2 linked regions of the Sphingosinicella sp. BN140058 genome follow. The protein of the gene in region 1 interacts with the protein of each later gene in a pairwise test. Links are inferred from orthologs where the notes say so. Each region holds a gene or a part of one and is shown on either strand. Other genes may lie near its edges.

What was found.
Region 2: the proteins of ETR14_RS02480 (region 1) and ssb interact in binary tests that used the Escherichia coli proteins (3 or more experiments, as listed by UniProt). The link is inferred for Sphingosinicella sp. BN140058 from one-to-one orthologs.

What each region holds. Positions count from the first base shown.
Region 1 is NZ_CP035501.1:551,740-558,416, forward strand. The notes cover bases 1,707-4,685. They hold ETR14_RS02480 (primosomal protein N'), read left to right. Parts: upstream 1,707-2,102; coding sequence 2,103-4,268; downstream 4,269-4,685. Other genes in these bases: ETR14_RS02475 (MarR family winged helix-turn-helix transcriptional regulator), read left to right, coding at 1,707-1,993; ETR14_RS02485 (trypsin-like peptidase domain-containing protein), read left to right, coding at 4,317-4,685. Outside these bases: ETR14_RS02465 (amidohydrolase family protein), read left to right, coding at 1-972; ETR14_RS02470 (nuclear transport factor 2 family protein), read right to left, coding at 1,050-1,424; more of ETR14_RS02475, read left to right, coding at 1,517-1,706; more of ETR14_RS02485, read left to right, coding at 4,686-5,834; bifunctional DNA-binding transcriptional regulator/O6-methylguanine-DNA methyltransferase Ada, read right to left, coding at 5,844-6,677.
Region 2 is NZ_CP035501.1:2,477,578-2,484,164, forward strand. What follows is about bases 2,367-5,255. They hold ssb (single-stranded DNA-binding protein), read right to left. Parts: upstream 4,146-5,255; coding sequence 3,588-4,145; downstream 2,367-3,587. Other genes in these bases: ETR14_RS11245 (threonine synthase), read right to left, coding at 2,367-3,506; ETR14_RS11255 (ferrous iron transporter B), read right to left, coding at 4,161-5,255. In the rest of the region: ETR14_RS11225 (NADP-dependent malic enzyme), read left to right, coding at 1-503; ETR14_RS11230 (outer membrane protein assembly factor BamE), read right to left, coding at 583-996; ETR14_RS11235 (ubiquinol-cytochrome C chaperone family protein), read left to right, coding at 1,060-1,734; ETR14_RS11240 (DUF177 domain-containing protein), read left to right, coding at 1,731-2,267; more of ETR14_RS11245, read right to left, coding at 2,277-2,366; more of ETR14_RS11255, read right to left, coding at 5,256-6,005; ETR14_RS11260 (FeoA family protein), read right to left, coding at 6,002-6,250; ETR14_RS11265 (DOPA 4,5-dioxygenase family protein), read right to left, coding at 6,295-6,587. UniProt on the Escherichia coli protein: Plays an important role in DNA replication, recombination and repair. Binds to ssDNA and to an array of partner proteins to recruit them to their sites of action during DNA metabolism. Acts as a sliding platform that migrates on DNA via reptation.

The sequences.
Region 1 (6,677 bases):
CTGATGGGCGAGCCGTTCATCTCGGCCATCATCGACAAGAAGGATCCGCTCGCGGCCCAGGGTGCCGAGGTCGTCTCCAGCGAGGCGGAGGCGGTCGAGGCGGTACGGCGGATCAAGGCGGCGGGCCTCTGGGGCGTCAAATTCTACACCTCGATGAATCCGGCGTGGATCGCGCCGGCCGCGGCGGAAGCCCACCGGCTCGGCCTTCACGTCCACGGTCACGTCCCCGCGACGATGAAGCCGAGCCAGGCGGTCGCCGCCGGCTATGACGAGCTTACCCACCTCAATTTCGTCGCCATGGAAGCCATGCCCAAGGACGTCGTCGATCGGGCAAATACCAGGCAGCGGATGGAGGGACCGGCCCGATTGTTCAAGGACGTCGACCTCGATGGGCCGCTGATGACCGGCTTCGTCGCCGATCTCGCCCGGCGCAAGACAATCGTCGACCCGACCATCGTCATCTTCGAGGGCATGCTCACCCAGGACGGCGGCAAGCCGCACCCGGCCTACGCGCCCTATATGGGGATCATCTCGCCGGTGATCGAACGCTCGGTCTTCACCAGCGGCGGCTATCCGCTGGTCGAAGGCTTCACCCGCGACGATTATCGCAAGAGCTATGCGAAGATGGTCGCTTTGGTCGGCAAGCTCCACAAGGCCGGCGTTCCCATCGTTGCCGGCACCGATGGCTGGGGAGTCGAGCTGATCCGCGAGCTGGAAATCTACCAGCAGGCCGGCTTCACCCCGGCCGAAGCCCTGCAGAGCGCGACCATCGTTCCCGCCCGGGTCGTCGGTGCCGACGCCCGCACCGGGTCGATCGCAGTGGGCAAGGAGGCCGATATGGTGCTGGTCGACGGCGATCCATCCAGGGAGCTCGGAGCCCTTAGACGGGTGCTGACCGTGGTCAGCGACGGCTACGTCATGGACGGCGACGCATTGCGGACGGCGGCAGGCTATACGGGCCGACCGAAATGAGGCTGCGACGTCGCTCCGTGCGCCGCTGACGAACGGCGCGCGTCGTCACCGTCCCACCGTGCCCGGAGTCCTGCGGGTCAGGCAAGATCCCGGATGTCGAAGCGCACGATCAAGCCTTGGCGGAATTGGAAGACGTGTCCCACGATCCGATCGGCGAGCCCGTGCGCCTGCCCCGCCAGCGGGCTGCCGTCGAGATCGCGAACGGATTGGCGGACCTCCGCCAGGATCGCGCCATCGGGCTCGCGCCGGAACGCGAGCGGCTCGACGCGCGGGCTGACGATCGCCCACTGCCGGGTCCAATAGTCCCGCACCGCTTCATGGCCGTGGACGTGCCCGCCCTCCATGCCGTTCGCCCACGCCACGTCGTCCGAAAGCGCGGTCAGCACGGCGTCGATGTCGCGCGCGTTGAAGCGTTCGTAGATGCGCTGCAGGGTTCGGACGTCTTCGTCCATGCTGTCTCTCCTCAGCCGCTTGAGAGTCGTTCAGAAGCGATATATATGCACGTATGCATCCGCGTCTGGGGAGATGCAACAAAGGATGGACGATGATCTCGGATGTGCTTTCCACGCCCGGTCACCTGATCAGCCTGGCGGCGCGCGGCTTTGCCCGCCTCAGTGAGGCACGGCTCAAGCCGCTCGGCTTCGGGGTCGGACACCTGCCGGTGCTGGTCGCACTTCGCGACGGCAAGGCCAGCAGCCAGCGCGATCTCGCGCGCTTCGCGCGGGTCGAGCAGCCGCCGATGGCGCAGATGCTCGACCGCATGGCTCGGGACGGCCTGATCGAGCGGACGCCGGATCCCGAAGACGGACGCAGCAGCCGGATCACCTTAACGGCCGCCGCGCAAGCGCGCCTGCCCGACGCCATCGACGTGCTGCTCGAAGGCAATCGCGAGGTGCTCGATGGCTTCACCAGGGACGAGACCGAATTGCTGATCAGCATGCTCAAGCGTGTCATCGCCAACCTCGACAGGATTGCGCACGGGCCGTCCGCAGCCGGCACCTCTGGCAAGGCTTCCTCCTGAGGCTCGCAGACTGTGGCATGGGTGCCGCGCAGGCCTTCCGTGCACTTGAATGGATGCCGCAACGCCGCCCCTTTCCCAAATTGCGTCAATCGCCATATGGCGGGAGCCGATGAGCCGCGTCCGTGTCCTCCTCCTCAACCAGGCCCTTGGACCGCTCGACTACCGCGTGCCCTACGGCATGGCGGTCGAGCCAGGCTCGATCGTGCTCGCGCCGCTCGGCCCACGCCAGCTGACCGGCGTCGTCTGGGAGGAGGATCGGCTGGACGCTGAAAGCGTCGGCGACAATCGCCTGCGCCCGCTCGTTCAGGCCTATGCGCTGCCGCCGCTGGCCGCCCCATTGCGGCGTTTGATCGAATGGACCGCGGATTATTATCTCGCGCCGACCGCGGCAGTGCTGCGGATGGCGCTCGCCTCCGCCTCGGCGCTGGAAGGCGGCCGGACCGTCACCGAATATCGCGCCACCGGCCTCGTTCCCGATCGGCTGACCCCCCAGCGCGAACAGGCGCTGGAGCGGATCGGCGAGCGTCAGGGTCTCTGCCGCGAGCTCGCAATGGCCGCCGACGTCTCCGACGCGGTGATCCGCGGCCTGATCAAGGTCGGCGCGATCGAGGCGGTGGAGGTATCGGTGGACGATCCGTTCGCCGAGCCCGACCCGGATTTCGCCCCGCCGGCGCTCGAAGCGGCGCAGCGCGAGGCGGCGCAGATCTTCGTCGACGCGGTACGCGCCCCCGACTTCGCCCCGTTCCTGCTCCACGGCGTGACCGGATCGGGGAAGACCGAAGTCTATTTCGAAGCCATTGCCGAGGCCCTGCGCGGCGGCCGGCAGACGCTCGTCCTGCTTCCGGAAATCGCGTTGACCGAACCGTTCCTCAAGCGTTTCGCGGCGCGGTTCGGGCATGAGCCGGTCGCCTGGCATTCGGGCCTTCGCCAATCCCAGCGCCGCCGGGCCTGGCGCGCGATCTCGACCGGGGATGCAAAGGTCGTCGTCGGCGCGCGCTCTTCGCTGTTCCTGCCGTATCGCGACCTTGGCCTGGTCGTCGTCGACGAAGCCCATGAGACCAGCTTCAAGCAGGAGGATGGCGTCCAATATCATGCGCGTGACGTCGCGGTGATGCGCGCCAAGCTCGAACGAATCCCGGTGATCCTCGCCTCGGCGACGCCGGCGATCGAGACCCGGCAGATGGCGGAGATCGGCGTTTATCGGGAAGTGCGGCTGCCCGGGCGCTATGGTGCCGCGGAGCTGCCCGATATCGAGGCGATCGATCTCATCGCGGAGCCGCCGCCGCGCGGCCGCTGGATCGCTCCGCGCCTGGTCGCCGAGCTCAAGGAGAATCTCGAACGCGGCGAGCAGGCGCTGCTCTTCCTCAATCGCCGCGGCTATGCGCCGCTGACCCTCTGCCGCAATTGCGGCCACCGTTTCCAATGCCCGAACTGCACTGCCTGGATGGTCGAGCACCGGCTGGTGTCGCGGCTCGCCTGCCACCATTGCGGTCACGTCATGCCGCCGCCCGAGCTCTGCCCCGAATGCAAGGAGCCGGACAGTCTGGTCCCGGTCGGTCCGGGCGTGGAGCGCATCGCGGACGAGGTTCGGGCCTTGTTCCCGGATGCGCGTACTGCGATCGTCACGTCCGACACGATCTGGTCGCCGGCCAAGGCGGCGGAGTTCGTCGCGCGCATGGAGGCGGGTGCCATCGACATCGTCGTTGGCACCCAACTCGTGACCAAGGGCTACCACTTCCCCAATCTTACCCTGGTCGGGGTGATCGACGCCGATCTCGGCCTGTCGGGCGGAGACCTTCGCGCGGCCGAGCGCAGCTTCCAGCAGATCGCCCAGGTCGCCGGCCGCGCCGGCCGCGGCGAAAAGCCGGGCCGGGTGCTCGTCCAGACCCACGAGCCGGGCGCGCCGGTGATCAGCGCCTTGGTCAGCGGCGACGAGGAGAGCTTCTACGAGGCGGAGACCGAAGCGCGGCGCGAGGCGGCGATGCCGCCGTTCGGCCGCCTCGCCGGGATCATCGTCTCATCCGAGGATCTCGCCGAGGCCACCGAGACGGCGCGCCTCATCGGCCGCAGCGCCCCGACGGTGGAGAACATGGCCGTGTTCGGCCCCGCCCCGGCGCCGCTGGCGATGCTGCGCGGCCGTCATCGCCAGCGCCTGCTCGTCCATGCGGCGCGCAGCCTCGACGTCCAGGATGTCATCCGGGAATGGCTCGGCAAGCTCGAATGGCCGCGCGGCGTACGCGTCGCGATCGACGTCGACCCTTACAGCTTCCTCTGACGCGGCATTCTGGCCTAAGGGAGCCCGACCACTGACATCGGGGTAGCCATGGGCCGTATCGCTTCTTTCTTCCTCGTCCAGATCGCCCTGGCGTTTGCGCTGGCATCGCCGGCCCGGGCCGACGACATCTCCGCCACGGCGCGCAGCGTGGTGCGGGTGGTCGTGATCGCCGTCGACGGCGAGGAAGTGGTCGGATTCGGCCATGGCAGCGGCTTCGCGGTGGCGGGGAACCGGGTCGTAACCAACGCCCACGTCGTTGCGCTCGCCGCCGAGCATCCGGAGAATGTCGCGGTCGGCGTGGTGCCGTCGGAGGGCAGCAAATCGTTCGGCGCGCGCCTCGTCGCCTACGATGCGGCCCGCGATCTCGCCTTGCTCGAGCTCACCGAAGGCAGCCTGCCGCCGGCCTCCTTGTACATGGGCCCGTTTGCGGAAGGGGGCGACGTCGTTGCGCTCGGCTATCCCGGCAACGTCGATCTCGCCACCGCCCAATCGGCCGACGACTATATCACGCCGCAGGCGCCGACCCGCTCGGCCGGCAATTATTCGAACGAGCGCCAGGTCGACGGCATCCGCGCCCTGCTGCACACCGCCAACATTGCCCGCGGCAACAGCGGCGGCCCCCTGCTCGATCCCTGCGGCCGGATCGTCGGCGTCAACACCTTCATCACCCGCGGCGAGGAGGGCGACGCGCCGTTCGGCTTCGCCATCTCCAATAGCGAGGTCGCGACCTTCCTGCGGGCCGCGAAACAGAATTTCTCCGCGGTCAGCAGCCCCTGCGTCAGCATGGAAGACCGGCTCAACGCGGAGCGTTCCCGCGAGGAGCAGGAGAAAGCGCGCGCCGAAGCCCTGGAAACGCGTGCGAAGGACAAGGCCGATCAGGAAGCGCTCGCCAGGGCCCAGGCCGAGAATGAGGATGCCCGTGAGAACCGGGCCGCGATCGCGATCGTGCTCGGCGTGCTCAGCCTCGCCGCTTTCGGCGGTGCCGGCCTGATGGCCTGGAAGGACAAGACCCGTCCCGCGATGATGTTCGCCGGCGGCGGCGCCCTGCTGCTGATCGGCGCCACCTTCGCCTTTCTGTCACGCCCCTCGCGTGACGATCTCCACATCCAGCCCGACGCCGCCGTCAAGACCAGCGACGCCAAGGCGGGGATCTCCGAGGCGACGGGCAAGAGCGTCTGCAAGCTCGTCGAAAATCGCAGCCGGGTGACGGTTTCGTCGACCGAAAACGTCAACCTCGATTGGGCACCCGGCGGCTGCATGAACGGCCGCACCCAATATGCTCGTGCCGGCGACGTCTGGCGTCGGGTGCTGGTCCCCAATGGCGACGCCACCGTCTCGGTGCTCGAATATCGCCCGGCGCGCAGCGAATATGTGGTCACCCGCTATCTGATGAGCCAGGAAGCGATGGCCGAGGCTCGCCGCCTGCGCGAAGGGATCAACATCAAGGCCTGCTCGGCCGACGAGGAACAGCTCGCCATTCTCGGCGATCGGCAGGACACGATCCGGGCCAGCCTTCCTAATCTTCCCAACGAGCGTCTCGTCTATCAATGCGGCCCCGCCGACTAAGGTCGCCGGTCAGCCCCCGCGTTCCTTGGCGAGCAAATGCGCCTTGCGTTCGAGGCCCCAGGCATAGCCACCCGGTGATCCGTCGCCGCGCTGGGCACGGTGGCATGGGATGAGGATCGCCACCTTGTTCGATCCGCACGCCGTGCCGGCGGCACGCGCCGCGCCGGGTTTGCCGGCGCGGGCGGCGAGCGCGGCATAGCTCAGGCTTTCGCCGGGCGGTATTCTCGACAGCTCGCGCCACACCGCCTCCTGAAAGGCGGTACCCCGGACGTCGAGCGGCAGGTCATGCGGCCGCGCCGGCGCCTCGACCGCAGCCACCGTCCGGCGCACGAGATCGGCCATCGCAGCACCACCCTCCTCGATCGTCGCGTGCGGGAAACGTGCGCGCAGATCGGTTTCGTCCTGGTCGAAGGTCAGGCTGCATATGCCCTTGGCGGTCGCCGCGACCAGCATCGTGCCGAGCGAAGTCTCGGCGACCGCCCACCTTATCGTCTCGCCGCGGCCGCCGTCCCGCCACGCCGACGGAGTCATTCCGAGCCGCCCTTTGGCTTCGGCATAGAATCGCCCTGGTCCCGAATAGCCGGCATCGTACATCGCCTCGGTGATGCTTGCGCCGTCCGCCAAGCTTTCCGTCATCGTCCTTGCCCTCTTGCCGCGTGCGTAGGCAGCCGGGGTCAGGCCGGTCGCCCGTTTGAACAGTCGGTGAAAATGAAAGGGTGAATAGCCGGCCGCGTCGGCCAGCGCCTCGAGCGGCGGCGGCGTTTCGGCGGTCTCGATCAAGCGCAGCGCCTTGCGCAAAGCCGCCGCTTCGCGGCTGACCTCGTCCGGCCGGCAGCGCAGACA
Region 2 (6,587 bases), 1.9 Mb from region 1 along the record:
GCAAGACCCACACCATCTTCATGGCCGACACCACGGTTACGGAACGGCCCGATGCCGATCAGCTTGCCGACATCGCCACCCAGACGGCGGCGGTGGCCCGCAGGATGGGGCACGAGCCCCGTGTCGCCTTCCTGTCCTATTCCAATTTCGGCAACCCGGAGGGCGTGTTCCTCGACAACATCCGCGGTGCCGTCCGGATTCTCGACAATCGCAGCGTCGACTTCGAATATGAGGGCGAGATGGCGCCGGACGTGGCGCTCAATCCGGCCCTGCAGCGAGTCTATCCGTTCAGCCGTCTGACCGGTCCGGCCAACGTGCTGATCATGCCGGGCCTGCAATCCGCCAACATCTCGGCGAAGCTGCTTGCCGAGCTCGGCGGCGATTCGGTGATCGGGCCGATGCTGATCGGGATGGCCCAGCCGGTCCAGGTCGCGCCGATGACGGCGACGTCGTCCGATCTCGTCACGCTCGCCGTGCTCGGCGCCGGCGGCATCGTCGGCTGAGAAGGATCCGCTCGCAGAAACGAGAAGGCCGCCTCGCTCTCCTCGAGCAAGGCGGCCTTTTCTCTCTCAGCCGATGCGATCAGCGGGGATTGTCGGGCGACCCGGTATTCTGGCCGCCCGGCGCAGTGCCCGATCCGACCGCGCCGATATTGCCGAACAGCTCGTCGAGGAAGCTGCGATTGCGGCCGAGCGTCGGCGTCTTGTCCTTGCTCGGATCGATCGACACGACCTGTTCCAGGCCCTTGCGGTCGACCGAGGCGACGTTGCCGGCCGCGTCGAAGCGCACCCGCAGCACCGTTTGCGCGTTCGGCTGCGGCTTGTTGAAGGCCAGATTCTTGGTCGTGCGGGAAACGTAATACCAGTCGGTATCGCTGAACTGGCCGGTGAAGGTCGGGCGCCCAAGCGTCGCCTGCACGGATTCGCGATTGTCGACCCCCGGTTGCACCGCGGTGATCAGCGCCTCGTCGGCGAGATAGCCCTGATGGTCGGTCACCCGGGTGCAAGCGGTCGAAAGAAGGGCGCCCGCGAGCGTAAGTCCAAGAGCGAAGCCGCGTGCATGCCGAACCATCATTTTGAAAATTCTCCCGAATCGACCGGCCTGACCCGCACGGGGCCGGCGCCTGCCTTGTCGGCAGGGATAGAAGGCCCCAATATCGCACGCAAGCTGAACGGCGCAAGTACGCCCCCTTCCGAACCGGAGCCGCCATTGTCCTTTTTCTCCCGCATCTTCGGCAATCCCGCCAAGGAGCGCGCGCGCCTCCGCCCGCTTTACGACAGCATCGTGCGCGAAGCGCGGCAGCCGGTCTGGTATCGCGAGGGCGGGGTTCCCGACACGCTCGAGGGGCGGTTCGACATGGTCTCGACGATACTCGCCTTGGTCCTGCTGCGGCTGGAGCGCGAGGGCGACGCGATGAAGCCGCAGACGATCCTGCTGACGGAGCTCTTCATCGACGACATGGACGGTACGCTTCGCCAGATCGGCATCGGCGACATCATCGTCGGCAAGCATGTCGGCAAGATCATGGGCGCGCTCGGCGGCCGACTCGGCGCGTTTCGGGACGGCCTTTCCGGCAAGGCCGATCTTGCTGATGCGGTGCGGCGCAACATCTTCCGAGACGCGCCGCCATCGGAGCAGGCAGTCGATTTCGTCAGCACACGCCTGCGAAGCCGCGGCGAGGCATTGGACGGCGTTCCCGTCGACGACGTGCTCGCCGGGGAGATCGGCCGATGAGCCCGGAGTTCAGCCGTAGCTACCGTGTCGACACGCTCGGAGGCGGAGCACGTCAAATCGCCATCGAAGCGGAGGCGGACGAGCGGAGCGCTGTCGCCAAGCGGTTCGGACTGGTCGCAATCGACCGCCTTGCGGCGGAGGCTGCGCTCACCCGTGCCGGTGAGATCGTGACCGCGCGGGGCTCGATCTCGGCCGCGGTGACGCAGAGTTGCGTCGGGACCGGAGAGCCGGTCGAGGAGCGGATCGAGGAAGATTTCGTCGTCGAATTTCGCCCGCATCCGGAGAGCAGTGGCGGAGAGGAGGAGATCGAACTCAGCGAGGGTGAGCTGGACGTCGTCTTCTACGATGGCGCTGCGATCGATCTCGGCGAAGCCGTGGCGGAGACGCTTTCGCTCGCCCTCAACCCGTTCCCGCGCTCTCCTGCCGCGGAGGAGGCGCTGCGCGCAGCGGGCGTGAAGAGCGAGGAAGAGGCACAGGCCGAGTCCAGTCCGTTCGCCGCGTTGGGCGCGCTCAAGGACAAGCTCGGCAAGTAGCGGCGCCGGTCAGAGCCGATCCCAGTCGATCGGCTGGTTGCGGTCGAGCGTCTGCGGCGCTTCCGGCATCGGATATTTGAGGCCGGTGGCGCAATTGAACAGCACGACGCTGTCTTGCTCTCCGATCAGCCCTTCCGCCAGCGCATTGCGGTAGGCGGCAAGAGTGGCGCCGCCCTCCGGGCAGAGCAGCAAACCGTCCTGCCGTGCGGCTGCGTCGACGGCGCCCAGGATTTCTTCGTCGCTGACCGCCAACGCGCGCCCGCCGCTTTCGCGGACCGCGCGCAGGATCAGGAAGTCGCCGACCGCCCGTGGCACCCGAATTCCGGCGGCCACGGTATGGGCGTCCTCCCATCGCTCGGCATGCTCGACGCCCTCGTCATACGCCTTGACGATCGGCGCGCAGCCCGCCGCCTGTACCGCGAACATCTTTGGGCGCTCCGAGCCGATCCAGCCCAACGCCTCGAGTTCGGCGAACGCCTTCCACATCCCGATCAGGCCGGTGCCGCCGCCGGTCGGATAGAAGATCGCCTTGGGCAAGGTCCAGCCGAACTGGGCGGCGAGCTCCAGGCCCATCGTCTTCTTGCCCTCGATCCGGTACGGCTCCTTCAGGGTCGAGAAATCGAACCACCGCCCGTGCCGCGCGCCCTCGCCGACGATTGCGCCGCAATCGTCGATCAGCCCATTCACGCGCCAGACCCGGGCGCCCTGCATGGCGATTTCCCGGACGTTGATCTCGGGCGTGTCTTCCGGGCAGAAGACGATCGTCTCGATGCCGCAGCGGCTGGCATAAGCGGCGAGCGCAGCGCCGGCATTGCCATTGGTCGGCATTGCGATCCGGGTGATTCCGAGCGCCTTGGCCATGGCGACCGCCATCACCAACCCCCGCGACTTGAACGAGCCTGTCGGCAGCCGGCCCTCGTCCTTGACCAGGACATTGGGGCCGCCCGCCTGGGGCAGCGGCACCAGCGGCGTTTCGATCTCGCCAAGGCTGACGATGTTCGACGGGTCGCGTACCGGCAGCAATTCGCGCCAGCGCCAGAGGTCGGTCGGACGGGCCGCGATCGTGTCGCGCGGGATTTCAGCCTTCAGCGCGTCGAGATCGTAGCGCACCAGCAGCGGGCGCCCGGCTCGCGACAGGCCGTGGATCTGATCGGCCGGGTAGATCTCGCCGGTCAGCGAGCATTCGAGATGGGAGACGAAGCTCGCGCGGTCTTCGAACAGGTTGGAATTGATCGTCATTCCAGCTCCCTACGGGGGCATCCGCCACGCGTCGAGAGCCGCCGGCCTGCCGCGCGCCGCGCGGCAGGCCGTATGCGGCGATCAGAACGGAACGTCGTCGTCGAGATCGCTGTCGAACGCCGGTGCCGGGCGCGATTGCTGGCGGCCGCCACCGCTGCCGCTGCCGAATCCGCCGCTGCTGCCGCCGCCGTATCCGCCGCCGCCGCTCGAGCCGCCGCCGAAGCCGCCCTCGTAACCGCCGCCGCCGAAATCGTCGCTATATCCGCCGGAGCTCCCGCCGCCGCCACCGCCACCGCGGGAGTCGAGCAGGACGAGCTCGCCGCGGAAACGCTGCAGCACGATCTCGGTCGAATATTTGTCCTGGCCGCTATTGTCGGTCCATTTGCGGGTCTGCAGCTGCCCCTCGATATACACCTTGGAGCCCTTCTTCAGGTAAGATTTGGCGACCTTGCCGAGATTCTCGTTGAAGATCACCACCCGGTGCCATTCGGTCCGCTCCTGGCGCTGACCGTCCCGATCCTTCCAGCTCTCGGACGTGGCGATGCGCAGATTGACGACTTCGCCGCCGTTGTTGAGCGATCGGCTTTCCGGGTCGTCGCCCAGATTGCCGACCAGGATCACCTTGTTGACGCCGGCCATTATTCGAATCCTTCCTTAAAGGCCGAGAGCGGTCGCGGTCCAGAATGTCGCGCCCGCCGCCAGCCATGCGAGTGTGAACAGATAGCCTAGCATGAAGGCCGGCCATTTCCACCCGTTGGTCTCGCGCCGGGTGACCGCAATTGTGGATAAGCATTGCGGCGCGAACACGAACCAGGCGAGGAAGGCGAGCGCGGTCGGCAGGGACCAGCGCCCGCGCAGCCGCTCGATCAGCGGCTGTTCGGCGGCTTCCTCGTCGTCCGCCTGGATCGAATAGGCCGTTGCCAGCGCCGAGACGGCGACTTCGCGCGCGGCCATTGCCGGGATCAGCGCGACGGCGATTTCGTGATTGAAGCCGATCGGCTTCACCAGCACTTCGAGGCCGGAGCCGATCTTTCCGGCGATCGAGCTTTCGAGCGCCGTCTGCCCTGCCTTCGGTGCCGGGAAGGAGAGCAGAACCCACAGAATGACGGTGGACAGCAGGATGATGGTGCCCGCCCGCTTGAGGAAGATCAGCGCACGTTGCCAAAGCCCGATCAGCACGTCCCTGAGCTGCGGCAGCTGGTATTTCGGCATCTCGAGCAGGAAGCCCCGATGGGTGCCGCGAGTGACGGTCATCCGCAGGACCAGAGCGGCTGCCAGGGCGCCGACGATGCCGACGACGTAGAGGCCGAACATCACCAGGCCCTGCAGGCCGAAGGCGCCCCCGACGGTTCGATCCGGGATGAAGGCGCCGATGATGATTGCATAGACCGGCAGTCTCGCCGAACAGGTCATCAACGGCGCGATCAGGATCGTCGTCAGGCGATGCTTGGGGTCTTCGATCGTGCGAGTCGCCATGATGCCCGGCACGGCGCAGGCGAAGGAGGAGAGGAGCGGGATGAAGGCGTGACCGGAAAGGCCGACCCGCGCCATCAGCCGGTCCATAAGGAACGCCGCCCGCACCATGTACCCGCTAGCCTCCAGAAACAGGATGAACAGGAACAGGATCAGGATCTGGGGCAGGAAGACGACGACGGCGCCGACGCCGGCGATCACGCCGTCGACCAGAAGCGAGCGAACCAGACCGGCGGGTAGCGCATCGTTGACCAGGCCTTGGGCGCCGGCCATCACGTCTTCGAGCCAGCCGATCGGCGCTTCGGACCAGGCAAAGACCGCCTGGAACATGAAGAACATGATCAGTGCGAAGATGATCGGTCCGATCACCGGGTGCAGCGCGATCGAATCGATCAGGTGAGTGGTCTTGCGCGCGGCGGTCTCGCTCACCGTGGCGGTGCGGGCGATCTCGCGTGCTCGCCGCTGGACGATCGCGAATTCCCGCCGGCCGCCGGGGCGCATGACGCGCGCGGCGGTCACCGCCTCGCTGATCGCTTCCCTGAGCTCGTCGGTGCCGCGGCGGCGCACCGCCACCGTCGCGATCACCGGCACGCCGAGTTCGCGCTCCAGGATCTGCGGGTCGATCTCGAGCCCGTCGCGGCGGGCGAGGTCGACCATGTTGAGGGCCACCACGGTCGGCAGGCCGAGATCGATGAGCTGGAGCGCGAAGCGCAGATGGTTGTCGAGATTGGTCGCGTCGAGAACCAGGAGCAGGGCATCCGGAAGCCGCTCGCCGTCCTGCTTGCCGAGCACGACGTCCCGGGTGACTTCCTCGTCCGGGCTGGACGGCTCGAGGCTGTAGGCCCCGGGCAGGTCGACCAGTTCGATCGGGCGACCGTCGGGCAGGAACAGACGCCCGGCTTTCCGCTCCACGGTGACGCCGGGGTAATTGCCCACTTTCTGGCGCGCGCCCGTGAGCATGTTGAACAGGGCGCTCTTGCCGGCATTGGGATTGCCGACCACCGCCACCAGCGGGATCGTGGTCATGCGGCCTTCTGTTCCACCGTGATTACCTCGGCCTGAGCACGCCGCATCGCCACCGTCATCCGGCCGATTCGAATCGCCAGCGGATCCTTCCCGAACGGCGCGCCGTGCAGCGCCTCGATCGCCACGCCCTCGTCGAACCCGAGGTTCCTGAGCCGCCGCGCATCCGTCTCGGACAGGCGCGACCAGTCGATCGCCGTCACGACGGCCGGGGTCCGGAAAGGGAGTCTATCGAGGGACAGCGCCATTCTTGCGAGTGATTATCAATATCGTGCGGAGAAAGCCAGATGATTCAAGGCGCTTTATGTGGGGTCGTGTTGGGCTCGCCCGCAAGATCCGCCGCCTGATCGTCGGGGAGAACCTCGCCGGCGAGGGACAAAGCGGTTCCGATCCAAACCGCGTCGTGGAGATGGTCCCGCCGCGGATTGGTCGTGTTGGGATGGACGAGGATGGAGAGGCCGCCGTTGTTCAGCATCAGCCATGGCACGAAAACATGGAACACCGCCGGAGCGAACGCGACCTGGTACATCGCGCGGCTATGCGGACCGACGGGGCGGTCCCAGACGCGTCCGAGCCGCACCGCGA